DNA from 2 places in the Janthinobacterium sp. GW823-FHT03B06 genome. Region 1 is predicted to be linked to the other one. Evidence: predicted binding sites of a transcription regulator. Region 1 holds the regulator's gene; the other holds the start of a gene.
What was found. Region 1 encodes FNR, which switches genes on or off when oxygen is low (the NO sensors DNR and NnrR bind a similar motif). Its sites were predicted from a motif close to TTGATNNNNATCAA; they were not measured.

Region 2: AC1RBA_RS18445 (universal stress protein) is a predicted target of FNR. The motif match lies at 2,579-2,592, and genes of this name have one in related genera.

Annotation. Positions count from the first base shown of each region.
Region 1 is NZ_JBXAJE010000003.1:722,732-727,794, reverse strand. It holds gene ccoG (cytochrome c oxidase accessory protein CcoG) at 1-936, shown strand, start outside; gene AC1RBA_RS14335 (FixH family protein) at 1,083-1,607, shown strand; gene fnr (fumarate/nitrate reduction transcriptional regulator Fnr) at 1,734-2,492, opposite strand; gene AC1RBA_RS14325 (response regulator) at 2,732-5,063, shown strand, end outside.
Region 2 is NZ_JBXAJE010000005.1:226,500-231,562, forward strand. It holds gene AC1RBA_RS18430 (amino acid ABC transporter ATP-binding protein) at 1-391, shown strand, start outside; gene AC1RBA_RS18435 (glycine zipper domain-containing protein) at 497-1,051, shown strand; gene AC1RBA_RS18440 (hypothetical protein) at 1,248-1,607, shown strand; gene AC1RBA_RS18445 (universal stress protein) at 1,629-2,495, opposite strand; gene phbB (acetoacetyl-CoA reductase) at 2,664-3,410, shown strand; gene AC1RBA_RS18455 (TraR/DksA family transcriptional regulator) at 3,579-3,959, opposite strand; gene AC1RBA_RS18460 (VOC family protein) at 4,068-4,484, opposite strand; gene AC1RBA_RS18465 (hypothetical protein) at 4,568-5,041, opposite strand; gene AC1RBA_RS18470 (hypothetical protein) at 5,026-5,063, opposite strand, start outside.

The sequences.
Region 1 (5,063 bases):
TGGGGCGCCATCGCCCTGTGGACGGGCTTTACCTTTGTCGGCTACTTCACGCCGATCAAGGAACTGGCGCGCGAGGTGACCACCCTCAATTTCGGTCCCTGGGAATGGTTCTGGGTCTTGTTCTACAGCCTGGCAACCTACGGCAACGCGGGCTGGCTGCGCGAGCAGGTGTGCAAATACATGTGCCCCTACGCGCGCTTCCAGAGCGCCATGTTCGACCAGGACACGCTGATCATCACCTACGATGCCAAGCGCGGCGAACCACGCGGCGCCATGAGCAAGAAGGCCGGCAACAACGACAAGCTGGGCGACTGCATCGATTGCACCCTGTGCGTGCAGGTGTGTCCGACCGGTATCGATATCCGCAACGGTCTGCAGTATGAATGCATCGGCTGCGCCGCCTGCGTCGATGCCTGCAATACGGTGATGGACAAGGTCGAGCGGCCGCGTGGCCTGATACGCTACAGCACCGACCATGCGATGGAAAACAACTTCAATTCGAAGCAGATCCGCCAGCGCGCCATGCGCCCGCGCGTGCTGATCTACACGTCCATCCTGGCCCTGATCATCATCGCCGTGTGTACGTCGCTGGCCCTGCGCACGCCCCTGAAGATGGACGTGATCCGCGACCGCGGTTCGATGGGACGCGAAGTGGAAGACGGCATGATCGAAAACGTCTACCGCCTGCAGATCATGAACACGTCCGAGCAAAGCCAGCATTTCAAAATCAGCGCATCCGGCTTGCCGGGTCTGACCTTGCTGACGCGCGACGAAGTGACCTTGCAGCCGACGGAAACGCTGGGCTGGCCGATCCGCCTGCGCGTGCCGCACGGCGTCGGCGAGAAGGGCTCGAACAAGATTGCGATCGAATTGCACTCGCTGGACGACCCGTCGCTGCATGTGCGCGAAAGCGCGGTGTTCATCGTGCCGCGGTGATGTTGATTTGGGGTCGGCCCCTCCGGGTCCGACCCCGTTATTTCGCCGTAGGGGTATCATCAATCATGCGTTAGGGTCACTTGATTTTCAACCCGGAAGCAAAAGCTGGGGGCGGACCCAAAGGGTCCGCCCCCAAGGAGAACACAATGTCCGACAGTCTGAAACTGCAACCTCCCGTTGCCCCGTGGTACAAACACCGCTGGCCATGGCTGCTGATGATCGGTCCCGGCCTGTCCGTGGTCGTCGGCAGCTTCATGGGCTATATCGCGTTTACGCAGCCCGATGCGCTGGTGGTGGGCGACTATTACAAGCAGGGCAAGGCGATCAACCAGGATTTGAAGCGCGACACGATCGCCAGCGACCTGGCCATGGATACGACCCTGTCGTATGACGTCGCTGCAGCGCGCCTGAGCGGCTCCGTGCACAGCTTCGGCAAGGCGTACCAGGGGCCTTTGCAGCTGCACCTGGCGCATGCGACCCTGCCGGAAAAGGATATCAAGCTGCTGGTGCAGCCCGATGCGGCCGGCAATTTTTCCGTGGCGCTGCCGATGCTCGAGCGCAGCCGCTGGCAAGTGCTGGTGGAAAACGACAAACGCGAGTGGCGCCTGTCCGGCATCTGGACCTGGCCCGTGCAACGCAGCATCGCGCTGCACGCGGATGAAGAGCTATAACGTACAGCGCCGGGAAAAAACCGTAGCGAGCGGCAGTGATTTGTGGCTGAGAAGCACAGCTGTGCTATAGCACAGCGAGCATCGCAGGCCGCAAAGCACGACGCGCAGTAGGTTTTGACGGTGCTGTTACTTGCAGACGTCGGTACCGGCCGTAATGGCTTTCAGCTTGGCCGGCTGCAAGATCTCGATCTCGCGGTTGGAGACGCGCAGCCAGCCTTCCTTCTTGAATTTCGACAATAAACGGCTGACGCTTTCGATGGTCAGGCCCAGGTAGTTGCCGATTTCCTCGCGCGACATGCGCAACTGAAATTTGCTGGCCGAATAGCCGCGCGCTTCATAGCGCGACGCCAGGTTGACGATAAAGGCGGCAAAACGCTGCGTCGCCTGCATGTTGCCCAGCAACAGCATGACACTTTGCTCGCGCGTGATTTCCTGGCTCATCATGCGGTGGAAATGGCGCAGCAGGGTCGGCATATTACCCAGCAATTGTTCCAGGCTGGAAAACGGGATTTCACACACTTCGCTGTCTTCCAGCGCCACCGCATTACAGTGGTGGCGGTCGGCGCTGATGGCGTCCATGCCCAGCAGTTCGCCCGCCATCTGGAAACCCGTCACCTGCTCTTCGCCGCCCGGATTGATCTGGTAGGTCTTGAAGTGGCCCAGACGGATCGCATACAGGTTCTGGAACGAGTCGCCGATGCGGAACAGCGAAGCGCCGCGCACGATCTTGCGGCGGCGGCCGATGATCTGGTCCAGTCTGTCCATGTCGCCCACGTCGAGGCCCATCGGCAGACACAATTGATGCATGCTGCAGGTCGAGCATCGCGCACGCAACGCTTCCACGGTCACTGTGGGCGAGGTTGGAGTGAGTAGCGCTTCAGTCATGTCGGTACCTTTTAGAAAATGCAACAACAAGTTTACTGCATACAGGGTTGCCGTGTGCCAATTTCACCGCAATTTCGCTGAATAAACGACGTTCCGACTTTAATTATATGGCAACATCGTCAAAAGCCCATGCGGAGAGGGCAATTTGCGTGGCGGCGCTTGCCAAGCTGGGGTATTGATAGGAAAATTCCTGACAGCATTATCTGCCGCCTGTGCCGCCCGGTACTGAAAAGGAAATCATGAAGCCTCTCGGCATCAAAGCAAAAGTCGCGCTGGCCACCAGCCTGACCTCGATCGCCATGATCGCGCTGGTCACCATGATCCAGGTGCAGCACATGCGCGACGATTTCACCAAGGTACTGTTGAGCCAGCAGTCGTCCCTGATCAGCCGCACCGCCGCCGAGCTCGACGACAAGCTGGGCATGCTGCTGCAGATCGTCACCCTGACGGCCCGGCAGCAGCCGCCAGAACTGATCACCCAGCCCGCCCAATTGCGCGAATACTATTCGCGCCGCTCGATGCTGGTGCTGTTCGACGACGTGCTGGTGCTCGACGCGCACGGCGCCGTCGTGGCCGACATGCCGGAAGTGGCGGGGCGCGCCGGCATCAACGTCGCCGAGCGCGAGTATTTCCAGACCGTGCTGCGCACGCGCCAGCCCATGATCACCGAGCCGATGCTGGGCAAATCGAGCGGCATGCCCATCGTGCAGATGGTCGCGCCCGTGCTGGGCGCCGATGGCCAGGTGGCCGGCGTGGTGATCGGCGTGCTGCGCCTGTACAAGGATAACCTGCTGGGGAGGTTGCGCTCGGAAAAGATCGGCAAGAGCGGCTATTACTTCGTCCTCACGCGCGGCGCCGTGCCGCGCTATGTGCTGCATCCCGACACCAGCCGTTTGCTGCAGCCGCGCCTGCCGAACGCCAACCTGACGACCACCCGGCTGCTGAAGGACGATGGCGAAGGCACCATGGTCAGCACCAACAGCCGCGGCATCACGGCCGTCAACAGCTTCAAGCGCCTGAAATCCGTAAATTGGCTGCTGGCCGCCTCGCTGCCCCTCGACGACGCCTTCGAACCGTTCGACGGCGTGCTGTACCGGTTGGTGCTGTGGAGCATCCTCGCCTCGCTGCTGGCCGCAGCCGTGCTGGGCTGGGTCACCGTGCGCCTGCTCTCGCCCCTGGTGCGCCTGCGCGACACCCTGCAGGCGCTGCGCACCAGCGGCAGCCGTTTCACTCCCGTGCCCGTGCAGCAGCGCGACGAGATCGGCGAGCTGACGGAAGCATTCAACGGCCTGATGAGCGAGCGCGACCGCTTGCAGCAGGAGCTCGAATCGCGCGCGGCGGAGCTGGAACAGGAGCGCGACCGGGCCGAGGCGGCCAACCGCGCGAAGAGCGATTTCGTGGCCAACATGAGCCATGAAATCCGCACGCCCCTCAATGCCGTGCTGGGCATGGTGTATTTGCTGGGCAATACCAAGCTCGATACGGAACAGCGCAAGTATCTGACCATGGTGCGCGTGGCGGGCCAGTCGCTGCTGGGCATCCTCAACGACGTGCTCGATTATTCGAAGATCGAGGCACGCCGCATGGAATTGTCGCCCGTCGAATTCGACCTCGACGAGGTCATGAACACGCTGGCCACGACGATGACGATGAACGCGGGCGAAAAGGAGCTGGAACTGGCGATTGCCGTCGAGCCCGACGTGCCGCGCCGCCTCATGGGCGACGCCCAGCGGCTGCAGCAAATTCTCGTCAACCTGGCCGGCAACGCCATCAAGTTTACCGAGAGCGGCGAAGTGGTGGTGGCCGTCAGCCTGGCAGAGAAAGACAAGGGCCGCGCCTGGCTGCGCTTCGAAGTGCGCGACACGGGCATCGGCATGACGGAGTTGCAGCAACAGCAGCTGTTTGCCGCGTTTTCGCAGGGCGACCAGAGCATCACGCGGCGCTTCGGCGGCACGGGCCTGGGCTTGGCCATCAGCAAACAGCTGATCCACATGATGGGCGGCGACATCGCCGTCGCCAGCAGCGAAGGCAAAGGCAGCCGCTTCTGGTTCAGCGTGCCGTTCGAGATGCTGGCGCAGCCGGCCGAAACGCGGCGCACGCCCACCCTGGGCCAGCTGCGCCTGCTGGTGGCCGACGACAACCGCACCACGCGCGAACTGATCGTCAAGCTGATCGAGGCGTGGGGCTGGCTGGCCGACGAAGTGGACTCCGGCTTTGCCGCTATCGAACTGTACCGTGAGCGCCTGGCGCAGCAGCAGCCGTACGACGTGGTGCTGGCCGACTGGCACATGCCCGTGATGGACGGCCTGGCCACGGCCAAGGCCATCCGCCAGGCAGCCAGCGGCCAGCGCCAGCCCATCGTGGTGATGGTCAACGCCTTCGCCCGCAACCACCTCGAGGAAATCTCCAGCGCGGCCGAGGCCGACGTCGTGCTGATGAAGCCCATCACGGGCTCGAGCCTGTTCGACGCCCTGCACCAGGCGCTGATTACCAAGCACGACGGCGGCGAGCAGCGCATGCTGCAGCAGCCGCTGGGCACGGAACTGGCCGGCGTGCATTTCCTGCTGGTGG
Region 2 (5,063 bases), on a different contig from region 1:
GGCCCTGCTGGAGCGCGTGGGCCTGGCGCACAAGGCGCGCGCCATGCCGGCGGCCTTGTCGGGCGGGCAGCAGCAGCGGGTGGCGATTGCCCGCGCGCTGGCCATGCAGCCGCCGCTGATGCTGTTCGACGAGCCGACCAGCGCGCTGGACCCGGAAATGGTGGGCGAGGTGCTGCACGTGATGCGCGACCTGGCGCACGGCGGCATGACGATGGTGTGCGTGACGCACGAGATGGGTTTCGCGCGCGAAGTGGCGGACCGCGTCTGGTTCATGGACCACGGGCAAGTGCTGGAACGGGCCACGCCCGACGATTTCTTTGCGCGGCCGCAACATGTGCGCGCACAGCAATTCCTGTCCGATATCCGCAGCCCATATGGGGCACCGGCCTGAGGATTTCTGGGCTGTGTGCGCAAGCGAACGGTATCTTGGCGTTGTCGGGCGCACGCTATCGGAGTGGCGCACGGGGCGCCCGCAGCCGACCAGGAGGGCCGTATCATGTCACGCATCATCGCAGGTCATTTTCAGTTGCAGGAGCAGATAGACGCCGCGCGCGCCGCCCTGAACCAGGCGGGTTTTCCTGACAGCCGCATCAGCGCCTTCTTTGTCAACCAGCCGGGCCAGCATGATTTGCATGCGCTTGGCGGCGACCGCGACGTCTCGCCGGGCGCCAAGGAGACGCCGGAAGGCGTGGTCGAGGGCGTGGCCGTCGGTGCCGCCGTCGGTGCCGGCATCGGCGCGGCCACCACCCTGGCGACGGGGCCGCTGGGGCCGGTGGTTGGCGCGCTGGTGGGCGCCCATGTGGGCTCACTCTACAGTTTCAACAAGATGAAGGAGGCGGGCGAGCCCGAGAAACATGGCGAAAACCACCGCCAGCCGCGCCATCCGGGCATGCTGATCGCCGTGGCGCTGGGCGGCCTCGAAGAGCGCGAACGGGCGCTCGAGACACTGCACCGGCTGGGCGCCGAGCATATCGAGGAAGCGGAAGGCACGATCGCCAATGGCGACTGGCATGACTTCGATCCGCTCAGCATTCCCGTGCTGGTGGCGTGAATCAACGCCTCTGTGGTGCCATATGCATAAATTCCGCGCTGCACGAAATTTAGGTATGATCCTTGTTAGTATGAGTAATTATTGGTAAACAATGCCGACAGGGATAGTTTCCGCGCGCCCGAAGTGACACTGGACCAAGGTGACTGCCCGTAGTACTTGCCTCGCATGCTAACGAGTATGGATAGGAGGGCGCGTCATGACACAGGCATGGTTCATTCTGACACGGGCCGATGGGCGCGACATCTGCGCGCCCTCACCGGCACAGCTGGCCGATGCGCTGGCCGAGGTGTACCGCGGCGGCGCCGTCACGCCGGACGGCAGCCCGGCCGCCGTCTTGTTGCGCTTTGGCTACGACGATGGCTTGATGTATCAGGTCGAAGTCGCTAGCGGAGGCGAAGTCACTTTCGAGGAATGGTCGGACCGCGATTGCGAAATTGCCCTGGCCAGTCCGCGCCACATGTCGGCCCTGCCGCAGGACGACGCGCTGCAGCTGTGGCAGTGGCTGGCGCAGCGCCAGGTGGCAAAGATCCGCAGCCAGCCCTGGCAGGGCGGCTAGCCCGACCGTTTTAGCATAGGCCTAGTGCGCCATCAGCACGGGGATCGTCATGCTCTGCAGAATCGTGCGCGTGACGCCGCCGAGGATGGTTTCGCGCAGGCGCGAATGGCCATACGCTCCCATCACCAGCAAGTCGACCGACAGGTCGGCGGCCTGCGACAGCAGCGCCTCGCCGATATCGCCGCGCCGCACGCCACCCCCATCGAGCAAATGCAGCCGCGCTTCCACGCCGTGGCGCGCCAGGTAGTGCACCAGTTCCGCGCCCGGCTGTTCGCCGTGCTCGGCCGCATGCACCTGGGCGTCGAAGATGGCCACGTGGACTTGCCCGGCGCGCTGCAGCAGGGGCAGCGCGGCGGTCACGGCGCGGCTTGCTTCCTTGCTGGCGTTCCAGGAAATGAGCACATTGCGCGCCGCTGCCGGCGGCGCCAGCAGGGGCAGCGGCGGCGCATACGGCACGATCAGCACGGGCCGGCCCGAATGCAGCAGCACATAGGCGGGAAAGTCGCGCATCACGGACGGCGATTTATCCTTGGCATTGTATTGGCTGATGACGACCAGGTCCGCATAGCGGGCAAGCAGGCTGATGCCGCCCGCCGCCTCGTCGTCGAGCACGCGCTGTTCGAACGAGGCGACGCCTGCCGCGCGCACCTGTTGCTCGAAACCGTCGAGGGCGCGCGTGGCGCGGTCGCGCAGGAAATTCAGATGCAAGCTCAGGTTCGGGTCCGCATCGAGGTCGGGCTGGTGCTGGTACAGCAGGCGCGACACGCCCGTCAGCGCCACGCCCGTCAGGTGGCCGCCGCACGCCTGGGCGATGCTGGCCGCCGCTTCGATGCGGGCGGCGCGCCCGGCGCTGTCGTCGATGTGGAGCAATACGGTCTTGTACGTCATGGCCTGTCCTCTCGCTGTGCAGTAGCGGCCATTCTGGCACAGTCCGGGGCGCCGGCCGCGCACGACTGCACCAGGCTGGGCACTTGATCTGGCGCAAGGCTGGCAATAAAAACTGCTCCTACACTTGATGCCACGCAGAACAACCATAACAAGCGGGGAGAGACAGTCATGAAGGAACAAAAGGTAGCGCTGGTCACGGGCGGCATGGGCGGTCTGGGCACGGCCTTGTGCCGGCGCCTGCATGCGGCGGGCTTTGCCGTCGTGGCGGCGCATACGCCGGGCAACACGCGGGTGGAAAGCTGGCTCGACGAGCAGCAGGCGCAGCAGTATTATTTTCACCCGCTGGCCCTTGACGTGACGGACTTTGCTGCCTGCAGCGAAGCCGTCGGCAAGGTGCTGGCGCAGTTCGGCCGCATCGATGTGCTGGTCAATAACGCCGGCATCACGCGCGACCAGAGCATGCGCAAGATGGAGTTGCCGCACTGGTCCGAGGTGATGCGGACCAATCTCGACAGCCTGTTCAACATGAGCAAGCAGGTGCTGGAACCCATGCTGGAAAAGAAATGGGGACGCATCATCAATATCTCGTCCGTCAATGGCCAGAAGGGCGCGTTTGGCCAGTGCAACTACGCGGCCGCCAAGGCCGGTGTGCATGGCTTCAGCAAGGCGCTGGCGCTGGAAGTGGCGCGCCACGGCATCACCGTTAACACGGTGTCGCCCGGCTACCTGCGCACGCAGATGGTGACGGCCGTGCCGGCCGATATCCTGGAAACGAAGATCCTGCCGCAAATCCCCCTGGGCCGCCTGGGCGAGCCGGACGAGGTGGCGGCCCTGGTCGCTTACCTGGCGTCCGACGAGGCGGCATTCGTCACGGGCGCCAACATCGCCATCAATGGCGGACAGCACATGAGTTAAGCAAGCGTACAGCTTGCATAGAGGCAATGGCAGTAGAGGAGACCCATCCACCCAGCCGGCGCATAGACGCTGGCGGAGGACGGCAGGCAGCATGGTAATTACGCTGGAAAACAGGGGGCAGGGCAGCGATGCCTTGCCCTTTGTTGTCGTGCCGCCGTTAAGCTAGGGTCATGGTATGGAGCGCCGTGCCTTTTCCAGCCGGGTCTGGCAATCGATGCACAGGCGCGCTTCGGGGCGGGCGTTCAGGCGCGACAGGCCGATGGCTTCGCCGCAGTTGTCGCACAGGCCGTAGCTGCCGTCGGCGAACTTGGCCAGCGCATGCTTGATGATGGCCAGTTGCGCCTGATTGTGCTCGGCCGCTTCGCTGACGAGGGCGTTCAAGGTGCGCACGCTGGCGTTGTCGGCCGGCGAGGCTTCGATTTCATTGAGCAGCGAGGCGCGCGCGTCCGCTTCGGCCGCTTCGTTCTCTATCTGTTCCAGCAACGCCAGCTTGCGTTGCTCCAGCACGCCTTGCAGGCGCTGTAGCTGGTCTTGCGGCAATCCATTCATGGCTGTCCCCGATAGGAGTCTCTCCTCTATGGTAGTCCAGGATGGGCGCTTCTGCTTGCGCTACTACCCGCGCCGCGTTTGACGCGGCGCAGGCAGGCGCGGGCCGTTCTATGCTGGCTCTTTCAGGCAGTTGACCATCCAGGCCACGCCGAACTGGTCTTTCAGCATGCCGAAGCGTTTGGCCCAAAACGTTTCTTCCATGGGCATCTGGATGGCGCCGTCACGCGCCAGCGCGGCGAAGGCCCGTTCCGCCTCCTCCGGCGTGTCGACGGTCAGGCAGATCGAGCTGCCGCTCATGCCCTTGGCACCCTCGTCGCAGCCGCCGTCCGAGCCCATCAGCATGGTGGGACCCAGCTGCACGGAGCCGTGCATGATCTTGTCATACCAGTCTTCCTTGACTTGCTCCTGCATCGGCGTGCCGCGATACGGCATCAGGCACAGGTCCGTGCCATGCAGGTGCTGCCGGTAGTATTCCAGCGCTTGCGCGCAGTTTCCATTGAATTGCAAATACGGTTCGATACGCATGTTGGTCTCCTCTGGCAATCGCCCCGCAGGCACGATTGCCAGGCGGGGACGTCCCAGTATAGGCGCTCGCCGGCCGATTTCAATCAGTCCGGCGCCATCTCTTGCAGCCGCTCACGCACCTTGCCCAGCGTGCTGAGGATGCGCTCGGGATTGCCGGCCAGGACGGCACTGCCCAGATGTAACAAACTCGTCGACAGGCTGATCCAGTGCCGCACATCGTCGTTGCGGGCGATGCGCAGGCGCACCGTGTCGAGCAGGCCGCTGAGCTGGCGCTGCGCCGTTTCCAGGCCCATTACCGTATGGCCGGCAGCATCGGCATACAGCTGGTTGGCTTGTTGGCGCAAGGCTACTTCCAGGGCGAAGACGGCTTGTGCCTGGCTGTGGCTGATGCCGTTTTCTCCCTGGCTGGCGCGCTTGCGGATGGCGCGCATGACGGCGCCGTGCAGGGTGACAGCCGCCTGCGACAGGCTGTCGGCCAGTTGCTCGACGCGCATGGCGCTGCTGAGAGCCGCTTCGCGGCGTTCGCTGCCGCTGCTCCTGCCTACCGATCCGTCCATCTTGCCTCCGTGGTGATGAGGG